4 regions of the Desulfosporomusa polytropa genome follow, and region 1 is predicted to be linked to each of the others. Evidence: riboswitches for the same ligand, from Rfam matches in the RefSeq annotation. Region 1 holds a riboswitch; each other region holds the start of a gene.
What was found. A riboswitch is a leader RNA that binds a small molecule or an ion and turns the genes downstream of it on or off. The one in region 1 is predicted to bind cobalamin.
Positions count from the first base shown of each region.

Region 2: another riboswitch for cobalamin. It lies ahead of ACZ449_RS08295 (sirohydrochlorin cobaltochelatase); the one in region 1 lies ahead of ACZ449_RS17185 (nicotinate-nucleotide--dimethylbenzimidazole phosphoribosyltransferase).
Region 3: another riboswitch for cobalamin. It lies ahead of ACZ449_RS08095 (hypothetical protein); the one in region 1 lies ahead of ACZ449_RS17185 (nicotinate-nucleotide--dimethylbenzimidazole phosphoribosyltransferase).
Region 4: another riboswitch for cobalamin. It lies ahead of cobI (precorrin-2 C(20)-methyltransferase); the one in region 1 lies ahead of ACZ449_RS17185 (nicotinate-nucleotide--dimethylbenzimidazole phosphoribosyltransferase).

Region 1 covers NZ_AP042400.1:3,284,721-3,286,924, forward strand. The annotation lists gene ACZ449_RS17185 (nicotinate-nucleotide--dimethylbenzimidazole phosphoribosyltransferase) at 1-961, opposite strand, end outside; cobalamin riboswitch at 1,080-1,280, opposite strand; gene ACZ449_RS17190 (iron-containing alcohol dehydrogenase) at 1,539-2,204, shown strand, end outside.
Region 2 covers NZ_AP042400.1:1,365,894-1,368,097, forward strand. The annotation lists cobalamin riboswitch at 216-397, shown strand; gene ACZ449_RS08295 (sirohydrochlorin cobaltochelatase) at 859-1,254, shown strand; gene ACZ449_RS08300 (hypothetical protein) at 1,324-2,204, shown strand, end outside.
Region 3 covers NZ_AP042400.1:1,306,766-1,308,969, reverse strand. The annotation lists gene ACZ449_RS08095 (hypothetical protein) at 1-1,304, opposite strand, end outside; cobalamin riboswitch at 1,466-1,765, opposite strand; gene ACZ449_RS08090 (sirohydrochlorin cobaltochelatase) at 1,962-2,204, opposite strand, start outside.
Region 4 covers NZ_AP042400.1:3,828,018-3,830,221, reverse strand. The annotation lists gene lpdA (dihydrolipoyl dehydrogenase) at 1-940, shown strand, start outside; cobalamin riboswitch at 985-1,169, shown strand; gene cobI (precorrin-2 C(20)-methyltransferase) at 1,284-2,006, shown strand; gene ACZ449_RS19530 (FecCD family ABC transporter permease) at 2,003-2,204, shown strand, end outside.

The DNA.
Region 1 (2,204 bases):
TATAGGTCATGGTTTTAAGCATGGCAACCATCAATATCGCGCCAGTTCCCTCGCCCAACCCCATATTGGCCCTGATAGGTATATCATCAGCTAATATGTTGCCTAACAGCATCGCATAAGACATACCCGGCTCTTTGGACATATGCGAGGGTAACCCACAATGTTCTACCTTCTTATTAATCCTAGAAGCACAGGCAAAGGCGACGGCAGTAATAAAACCGTCGATGACAAAGGGGGTTTTGCGTTTTGCACACTCAATCATAGCCGCACATATAGCAACAATGTCCAGGCCCCCAACACAACGCAAAATATCTTCAATACTACGGAAGCTTTCCCGATGGCGTTCAACGCCTTTAGCTACTACAACACATTTTCTTTTAACAATCTCATTGACTGGTCCACTAGCGCCATACCCTACAACAAATTCAGGTAAGATTCCGGTCATGGCATGCAAAACGGCTGAGGAGGTAGTGGTATTGCCAATTCCCATTTCGCCAAAGGAAACTAAGTTTGCACCTTGCGTATCAATGGCATAGCCAGCCATCTCTTCCCCTACACGCCATGCCTGTTCAAATTCAGCCAGCGTCATGGCTTCCTCTTTCATAAAGTTTTTTGTACCAGCAACAACTCTGCGGTTAATACCTGCTATCTTTTTATTATTTATTCCGATATCAATGACAGAATAGGGCACATTATTGGCTTGACAAAAACAACTAATAGTAGCTCGCCCGTCTACCATATTTTGCGCCTGAAGGTAGGTGATTTCCTCTGGGCAAGTCGCCACTCCTTCTTCAATAACACCATTATCAGCAGCAAAAATCAAGTGATAGGGTTTGATTTCTGGATGCATCGTACCCCAAGCCAATAACATTTTTTTGAATATTTTCTCTAATAAGCCTAGGCTGTTTACTGGTTTTGCTGCACCATCAACTAAATTGTTTACTTTTGCCTGATAATTCACGTTTACGCCTCCAATTTTCATGTTTTGCGCCAATAATAAAATAAACCCTAGCCCAAAAGGGCCAGGGTTATGGTTTTCATAAATCCTGTCCTTCTGGTACTACCTCTGGCGCGGAGGTAAATAACAGCCAAAACAGGCAGGTCTCCTGGCTTACGGATCATAAGAATACCCTCGCCTTCCCGATTGCCGGTGGCATAATAAAAGTATTCTTCCCCGATTACAGTGGCGCGACCGCGTCGTTTAAGGATTTTTCAATCCTTCCGAGCTTCCCTATTCTCCTCTTAACTTACTAAGAGGCACCTGTATGGTGGAAATTTATTAAATTTTAATTTCTATATTTATCGTATTCTACAGGTAAACCTGTTCTCCTGTTAGCCTATGCACGATTCGCAAAATGTTGAAATATTTAGTCCAAAAAGTTCTATTTTATAGTTTTTACGTAAAACGAGATAGTTATCCCTTGTTATGATTTGTTGTTTTTTTGCTAACGTTTCTCGATTACGCCGCTATATCCTTGCACAAACTATAAAACAATGCTACTCTTTGGTGAACCGATGTATAAGGAGGCTATCGTCTTATGGAAAAGATCCATGAATATTTTATGACACCTATTAGCATCTTAGGTACAGGCTGTATGGAACGAATTGTCGCCTATATAAAACCAATGATGTTTAGAAAAGCTCTAATTGTCAGCGACAAAATTCTTGTCGATACTGGACTGATTGACAAACTTCTGAGCTTACTTACTACTGAGGGGATTTTTTATATCATATATAAGGACGTTTCGCCTAACCCAACAGTCGACCAAGTAAATTATGGTTTAAAATTACTTAGGGATAATGGCTGTGATTTCTTGATATCGTTTGGCGGCGGCTCCCCTCATGACTGCGCTAAAGCCATCGCTCTTTTAGCTACCAATGACGGTGAAATTGCCAACTACGAGGGCTTGAACCAATCCAAAAAACGAGCTGCACCGCTTATTGCCATAAATACGACAGCCGGAACAGGCAGTGAACTCACGCGGTTTTGCGTTATTACTGATGAGAAACGACACGTAAAAATGACCATTAACGATTGGCATGTTACCCCTATCATTGCGGTAAGCGACGCCGAACTCATGCTGGGCATGCCACCTGGTCTCACTGCAGCTACCGGCATGGATGCCTTAACCCATGCCATCGAAGCTTATGTATCGACAAATGCCAGTCCGGTAACTGATTGCAAAGCAGTAAAGGCGGTTGAG
Region 2 (2,204 bases), 1.9 Mb from region 1:
TTAGTTACCATCCTGCGACACCTGACGGAAGAGTACCCCGCTCTGATGTACCATCCGGGCCGGGGAAACTGCCGCAAGCCCTGTCTGAAACCATCAGTGAGGAGGGATGGACTATTTGGTCAGACTGGATAATTTAGCCAAGAAGTGATTGACATTTCACGATAAAAGATGATATAATTAATATTAAATGTATAATAGTGTATTTTGACTGACAATTAAATAGTATTGAGGTAGGTGCCCTAAGGGGCTTAATAGGGAAGTCCGGTTTATGCCGGCGCGGTCCCGCCACTGTAATAGGGAGCGAATCCAAGATATGCCACTGAGACGAGAAGTCTTGGGAAGGTTTGGATGAGCGATGATCTAGAGCCAGGAGAACTGCCTATCTGTCAATCACCGTTTTTCACCCACGAGCGATGGGGAGGGGATTACAGTTGTTCATCTGCTTACTTAGAACTGTTCTAAGTAAGTCGTGTGGTATTACTGAATTCACTCCTGGTTATTATTAATCAGGAGTTTCTATTTAGTGTGCTGTAGAATATCTCCCGGTTGCGATGGCAGCCGGGAGTTTTCTAATATGTCCTTCTTTTTATTACTTTTTATGTTTTTTATCTTTTTCTTGGTCATATTGTGCAAAGGGGGTTAAACATAATGGATACACATTCCGTAACATTTCTCCCCATAGGAGTTACAGTATCAGTTGAGCGAATCCGCTTAACCCGTTATGCCGTTGGGTGCAGTTAACTATAACTGCTGCTAATTTCCAAGACAACCGGGATGACCTGAGTCGGTTTGCGTTAACCTTGCGGAAAGAAACCATGTGTACGGATATTGACATTGGTTGATAGGAGTTGAGTAACTTTGAAGAAAATAGAGAAAAAAGCCTTTTTAATGGTGGGTTTAGGCACTGCCTATCCGGAGGCCCGCCAATTGGCCAGCGAAAGTATTGATATCAAACTTTGGGCAGATTTCCCACAATATGAAGTGCGCCGGGCCTTTGCATCTCATACCCTGATAGAAAAACTGGCGAAACGCGACGGTATTCAGGCCGATGATGAGAGACAGGCATTAGAGCGCCTACAAGAAGAAGGGTTTACCGAGATTGTCGTGCAGCCCTTTCAGATCGCTGCAGGGGAAGAGTACGAAAAAGTCAGAGATGTTGTTCAGGACTATGCCGAGCGGAACGAGTTTGACAAGATTGTGACCCTTCCGTGTGTGACCGTCTGGGCCAAACCGATAAGATTTGCTATTCACTGATCATCAGCAAATTATATACGGCTAACCAGCTAGTTTCCGGATATATCTCCTAGAGCTGAGGTGCTTAAAGTGATAACGAAGTTGATGAATTTGTGTGAACTACCATACCATATTATTCAAGCTGATCTGAATCTAAGTCAATTCACCCTGGTTGGAATTGTCAATGGTATTTCAAAAAAAGTGTACTTAGTGACCGATGGCAATAACCACAAAACCATCCTTTATATCTGGAAAAAACCTGTTCTAGGACTAACAGAAGCGCATACTGACGGTTTACATTATTTGTATGCAGAAGGCTTTGAATATTTTTGCCATAACACCAGGTTGTTGACTGATCTGGGCATCAGAGTTCCCCGGATAATAAAAACAGGGCATTTTTCCGCAGAAGAGGCCTTTGATTATGCCTATGTGGAGTGCTTTGACGGGGTTAGTTTACAGGAGTATCTGCAGCACGGCAATATTGCAGAAATTAGTGATACGTTGAATGCAGAACTTAATAGATTTTATACCTGCAGCCGGGATTACTTTGGATCTCCTGTACTCACCAACAGATATGCTAAATCTTGTCAGCGTTTATGTTATGAACATGCTGTTGAGGAACTGGAAATAGCGTGTAGTTTTGACAGCACTGTAAAAAGAATGAAGCATTCGGTTTTGCAGCAGTTGGACAGCTACATGACTATCTTTGTCGGTCAATTAAAGCCGATCAGTTATGCACTTATACATGGAGAACCAACACCGCCGCATGTCTGGTTATTGACTGACGGCACAATTGGGTTTATTGACATCGAAGGCATCAAATATTTCGACATTGAATTTGAATATGCTCTCCTGGATATGTTGTATAATTTTTTATCTACCAGTAAGCCTAAAAGATATGACCGAAATAAGCTGCTATTTTATAAGCTGTATCACCAGATATGCTGGTTATCGGTTTCTGTAGATTATTT
Region 3 (2,204 bases), 2.0 Mb from region 1:
GCCAGCATCCCTAAGAGCATGCGGACAACAGTCATAAGTGCTACTACCCCCGGCCGGGGAATTAATATGACCAACGCCACCACCATCATATAAAGAAATACACCACTAAAGAGACCTGTAACCAAAAATCCGAACGGCCCTAGCAAAATATGGAAAAAGTCATTTAATAAGGTAGACGGTACATTAACTACCGCAAAAGCCGCTGCACCAAATAAGGCGATCGTTACCAGCCAGCGTGTTTTTAACACCTTCAGTACCTGTCGCAAACGTCTAAGGGCTACAACTATACCTGCTACTACCATCAGTGTTGCTATACTGACCACTACCAGTGCCTTATTATCTTTTTTTACAACAGTAAGCGGCACTTCACACACCAGCGGCGGCTTAACTCCATCCTTTAGTTCTGCCTGGAGAATATAATTACCGCCAGTCAAATCACGCTCATCCGCATATACCGGTATCTGCATTCGTTGCCAAGCATCCCCGTTTAGAGCTGTAAAAGCTTCTAAATATTTTTTTTGTCCATCCATTGCACCGCCATTTACATCTTCATTGGTCGAACCTGGAGTAAACAAACCGTTTATCGGTTGATGACTGGCAGCATCTAACAACTGGACAGTAACAACAACCAGCTTCTGTACCCCAGACGGATTTGCAATATCCACTCCCAAATGGGTCACCGGATGAATAGCTTCCACTTCCTGATTAGAAGCGCCTTTACCGATCAATAGATTTTTGTAATAGTCCCATTGCCTGTCACGCAGCACTAAAACATTGCGGCCCATACGGTCATCGTTTTTGCCGTCCTTATCTAAAGGTAGCACAATGCCTGCTATAGTTACTGCCGCAGTAGTATCATTTGTTCCCGCGCCTACGCTAATTGGTATCTGCTGCGCAACTTCTCCTGCTGTAACAGTAGCTGTATAGCTGCCAAGCGGCAATTCTGTTGCCACCTGAAAAGATAACAAGTCATACCACTGACTGTAACCGCCTGCCAGCAAAGCTTGTCTTGTTAGAACATAATGATTTGCTTCCTCTTTTATCTCCCAATTTTCCTGATAACCAACAGGCCTAAACCCTGGCGGCAGGCTAATTGTCAGTTCTACCGCCTTATCGGCTAAGTCACGGTTTTCGATAGTAAACAGCGCTGCTGTTTGGGTACCAGGAGTCACAGAGTCTCTGGCTTTTCCGAGATAATATGGAAATTGGCAGGAAAAAGACAGGCCATCTTGGGCCTGACCGGTAATTGTTAACAATACAAACAGCACCGCCACCAACCCGGTTAGTGCTTTTTTGATAGTCAAATTCTTTCCTCCTTTCCAACGACAAAAATGCATCCCCTGTGTTTACCAGGGAATGCATTTTTATCGTTGCTATATAGTGCCCCCAAAAACCTTGCCAAACGGCCATGATTTTTTGGCATATAACATCATACAATAATCCCTCCCCATACCTCGTGGGTTAAACGGTGACTGTCAGCTAGGCAGTTCTCCTGACTTTGGTTCATCGCTCATCCAAACCTTCCCAGGACTTTTCATCCAGACGGAAAGTCTAACTTTCCCTGGATTGAACGCCTACCTATACCCCCTAAAGGAGTACTGGCGGCTCCTGCCGGCGTCCTAAAGGACTTGGCACAAGCCAAGTCTTATCTTATCCCAGTGGTCTACTCTTGGATTTGCTCCCCATTACAGTGGCGGGACCGTGCCGGTTTTTCACCAGACTTCCCTATTAAGCCCCGTAGGGCACCTAACTCTTTCGTTATTTAGTTTTTACTTATATTCTAGTGCTTTTTGCCTTTAGGATTGTCAAAAAGAAGTATTTGAGAAAATGCCTTAAACTATTAAAACTCCCAACCGTTTAAAGTTGGGAGTTTTAAACAGTAAATGAACCGTTCTTCCCTATTAAGCCCTTACGTCACCTATCTCAAATATATTTAATTTTCTTCTATAAAAAAATTGTGTCTAATTAATAACCGGAATGGCCGGACGCTCTTTGCTTCTTTCGATATAAGCCCCTGCAATAGCATCTTTTACATGTTGTACATAGATATCTTGAATGCCAACATTTTCACCGAGTCCATGAATATAAGTTTCTACCTTGAATCCAGCGGCGATCAACTGCGATTTAAAGGATTCCTTATCGTCACCAGCCATATCGTTGTTTGCATGATCACCTGCAACCAACATAATTGGCATTAAAGTAAC
Region 4 (2,204 bases), 540 kb from region 1:
AGCGGTTATCACAAGTGATGAATTGCTAGAGCTGACTGAAGTACCTAAGAGCATGCTGGTCATTGGTGCCGGCGTAGTAGGTATTGAGTTTAGCGCGATAATGAAGGCCTTTGGCTGTGAGGTAATAGTAGTTGAAATGCTGCCAACTATATTACCAATGCTAGATGGTGACCTAATCAAACGCATGGGACTAAGCCTGCGCAAACAGGGGATTAAAACTCTGGCTGGAACCAAAGTGATGGCTATCGAAGAAGCTGCTGGCGGCGTGGTAGTAAAAGTCGATACCGGCAAAGGCGTCCAGGAATTCCTGGTAGAAAAGGTGCTTGTTGCCGCAGGTCGCAGTCCGGTGACCGAAGGGCTGGGGTTAGATACGCTAGGCGTGACTTTTGACCATACAGGTATTAAGGTTAATGAACGAATGGAAACCAATATAGCAGGTGTTTATGCGATTGGCGATGTTACCGGACAGAGCATGTTGGCCCATACGGCGTCAACGGCCGGCCTGGTAGCGGCTGAAAACGCTATGGGGCTGAATTCAGTTATGGACTATAGCGCAATACCTAGTTGCATATTTACCACACCGGAAATCGCTATGGTTGGTTTGACCGAAGAAGCAGCTAAGGCGCAAAATCTTGAGTTCAAGTCCAGTAAATTTAACTTTGCCGCCAATGGTAAAGCGGTAACAATGGGCGAAACTGATGGACTGGTGAAGATTATTGCCGAGACAGCTACCGGCAAAGTGGTGGGAATGCATATTATGGGGCCGCATGCCAGTGACCTTATTATGGAAGGTACCCTGGCAATTAGAAATAGATTAACAGCTAAAGACATTGCGCATACCATTCACCCTCACCCTACATTGTCAGAAAGTATTATGGAAAGTGCGCATGGCATTTATGGTGAGAGTATTCACCAGGCTAAGTTGAAGCTAAAGAAGTAACCATAAATTGCTTGACTTTTTATATGTTTAATCATACAATTTAGGTAATTACATAAGGAACAGGTGCCCGATTGGGCTTAATAGGGAAGCCGGTTAAAAGCCGGCACGGTCCCGCCGCTGTGATGGGGAGCCAATTTGCAACAAGCCACTGAAATAGAACACTATTTTGGGAAGGCGCAGATTAGCTATGATCCTAAGTCAGAAGAACTGCCTGTTTGACAATCACCGTTTAACCTACGAGCGATGGGGAGGGGATTTGTGCGCCAACTTTAGGCAAACAATCTCTGTTATCTCCATTGGGTGGTAACAGAGATTTTATTTACGTTAAGGAGTTGTTTATAATATGGCAGGAATTTTTTACGGCGTCGGCGTAGGGCCTGGCGATCCCGAATTACTAACTTTGAAAGCAATTAACGCTATTAAAACAGCAGATGTAATCATTGCTCCCCGGACAGAGAAAAAGGACGAAAGCACGGCAATGTCTATCGCCCGGCCTTATATTCAGGAAGCCAGCGAGGTTTTGGAATTGGTATTTCCAATGAATTATAATGTGCAAGCTCTGTCAGATGCCTGGGTAAACAATAAAAAGACTATCTTGGCTCTGTTGGATGCCGGTAAAAAAGTAGTCTTTCTGACATTGGGCGATCCTATGCTGTATAGTACCTATATGTATGTGCAACGCTTACTGGAAGATTCCGGTCATGAGATTATCAATATTCCGGGAGTTAACTCCTTCTCAGCCATTGGCAATCGATTGGGGGTGGCACTCGCGGAGGGCGGCGACATTCTGAGCATTGTGCCAGCGACCATTGATAATGAACGATTAGAAAGGGTACTGGCTGTCTCAGACAATGTTGTACTTATGAAAGTATACAAAAACTTTAACGAGATTGTTGAAAAATTGCATAAACATGGCATGGTGGAAAACGCTGTTATGGTTTCCAAATGTGGTTTGGAAGGCGAAGAAATCATCTATGATCTAGCTGCTAACGGCAGTAAAAAAGTGAACTATCTGTCAACCATCCTAACGAAACGCTCCAAAGTGAGTAAACACGCACTGGCATGAGCAACGGCTCGCTAACAGCGCTGCTTCAACGCAAGCAAGCTAAGGTTCGGTTGGCAGGGTTCGTCCTCTTAGCCGCTATGGTGCTGTTTACCTTAGCGGCTATCGGGTTTGGCCGGGCAGATATTAGTATGGCTGATGCGGCTGCCGTAATCTATGGCCAATTGACAGGTAGTCCGGAGGCTTATGCTCATATCAATG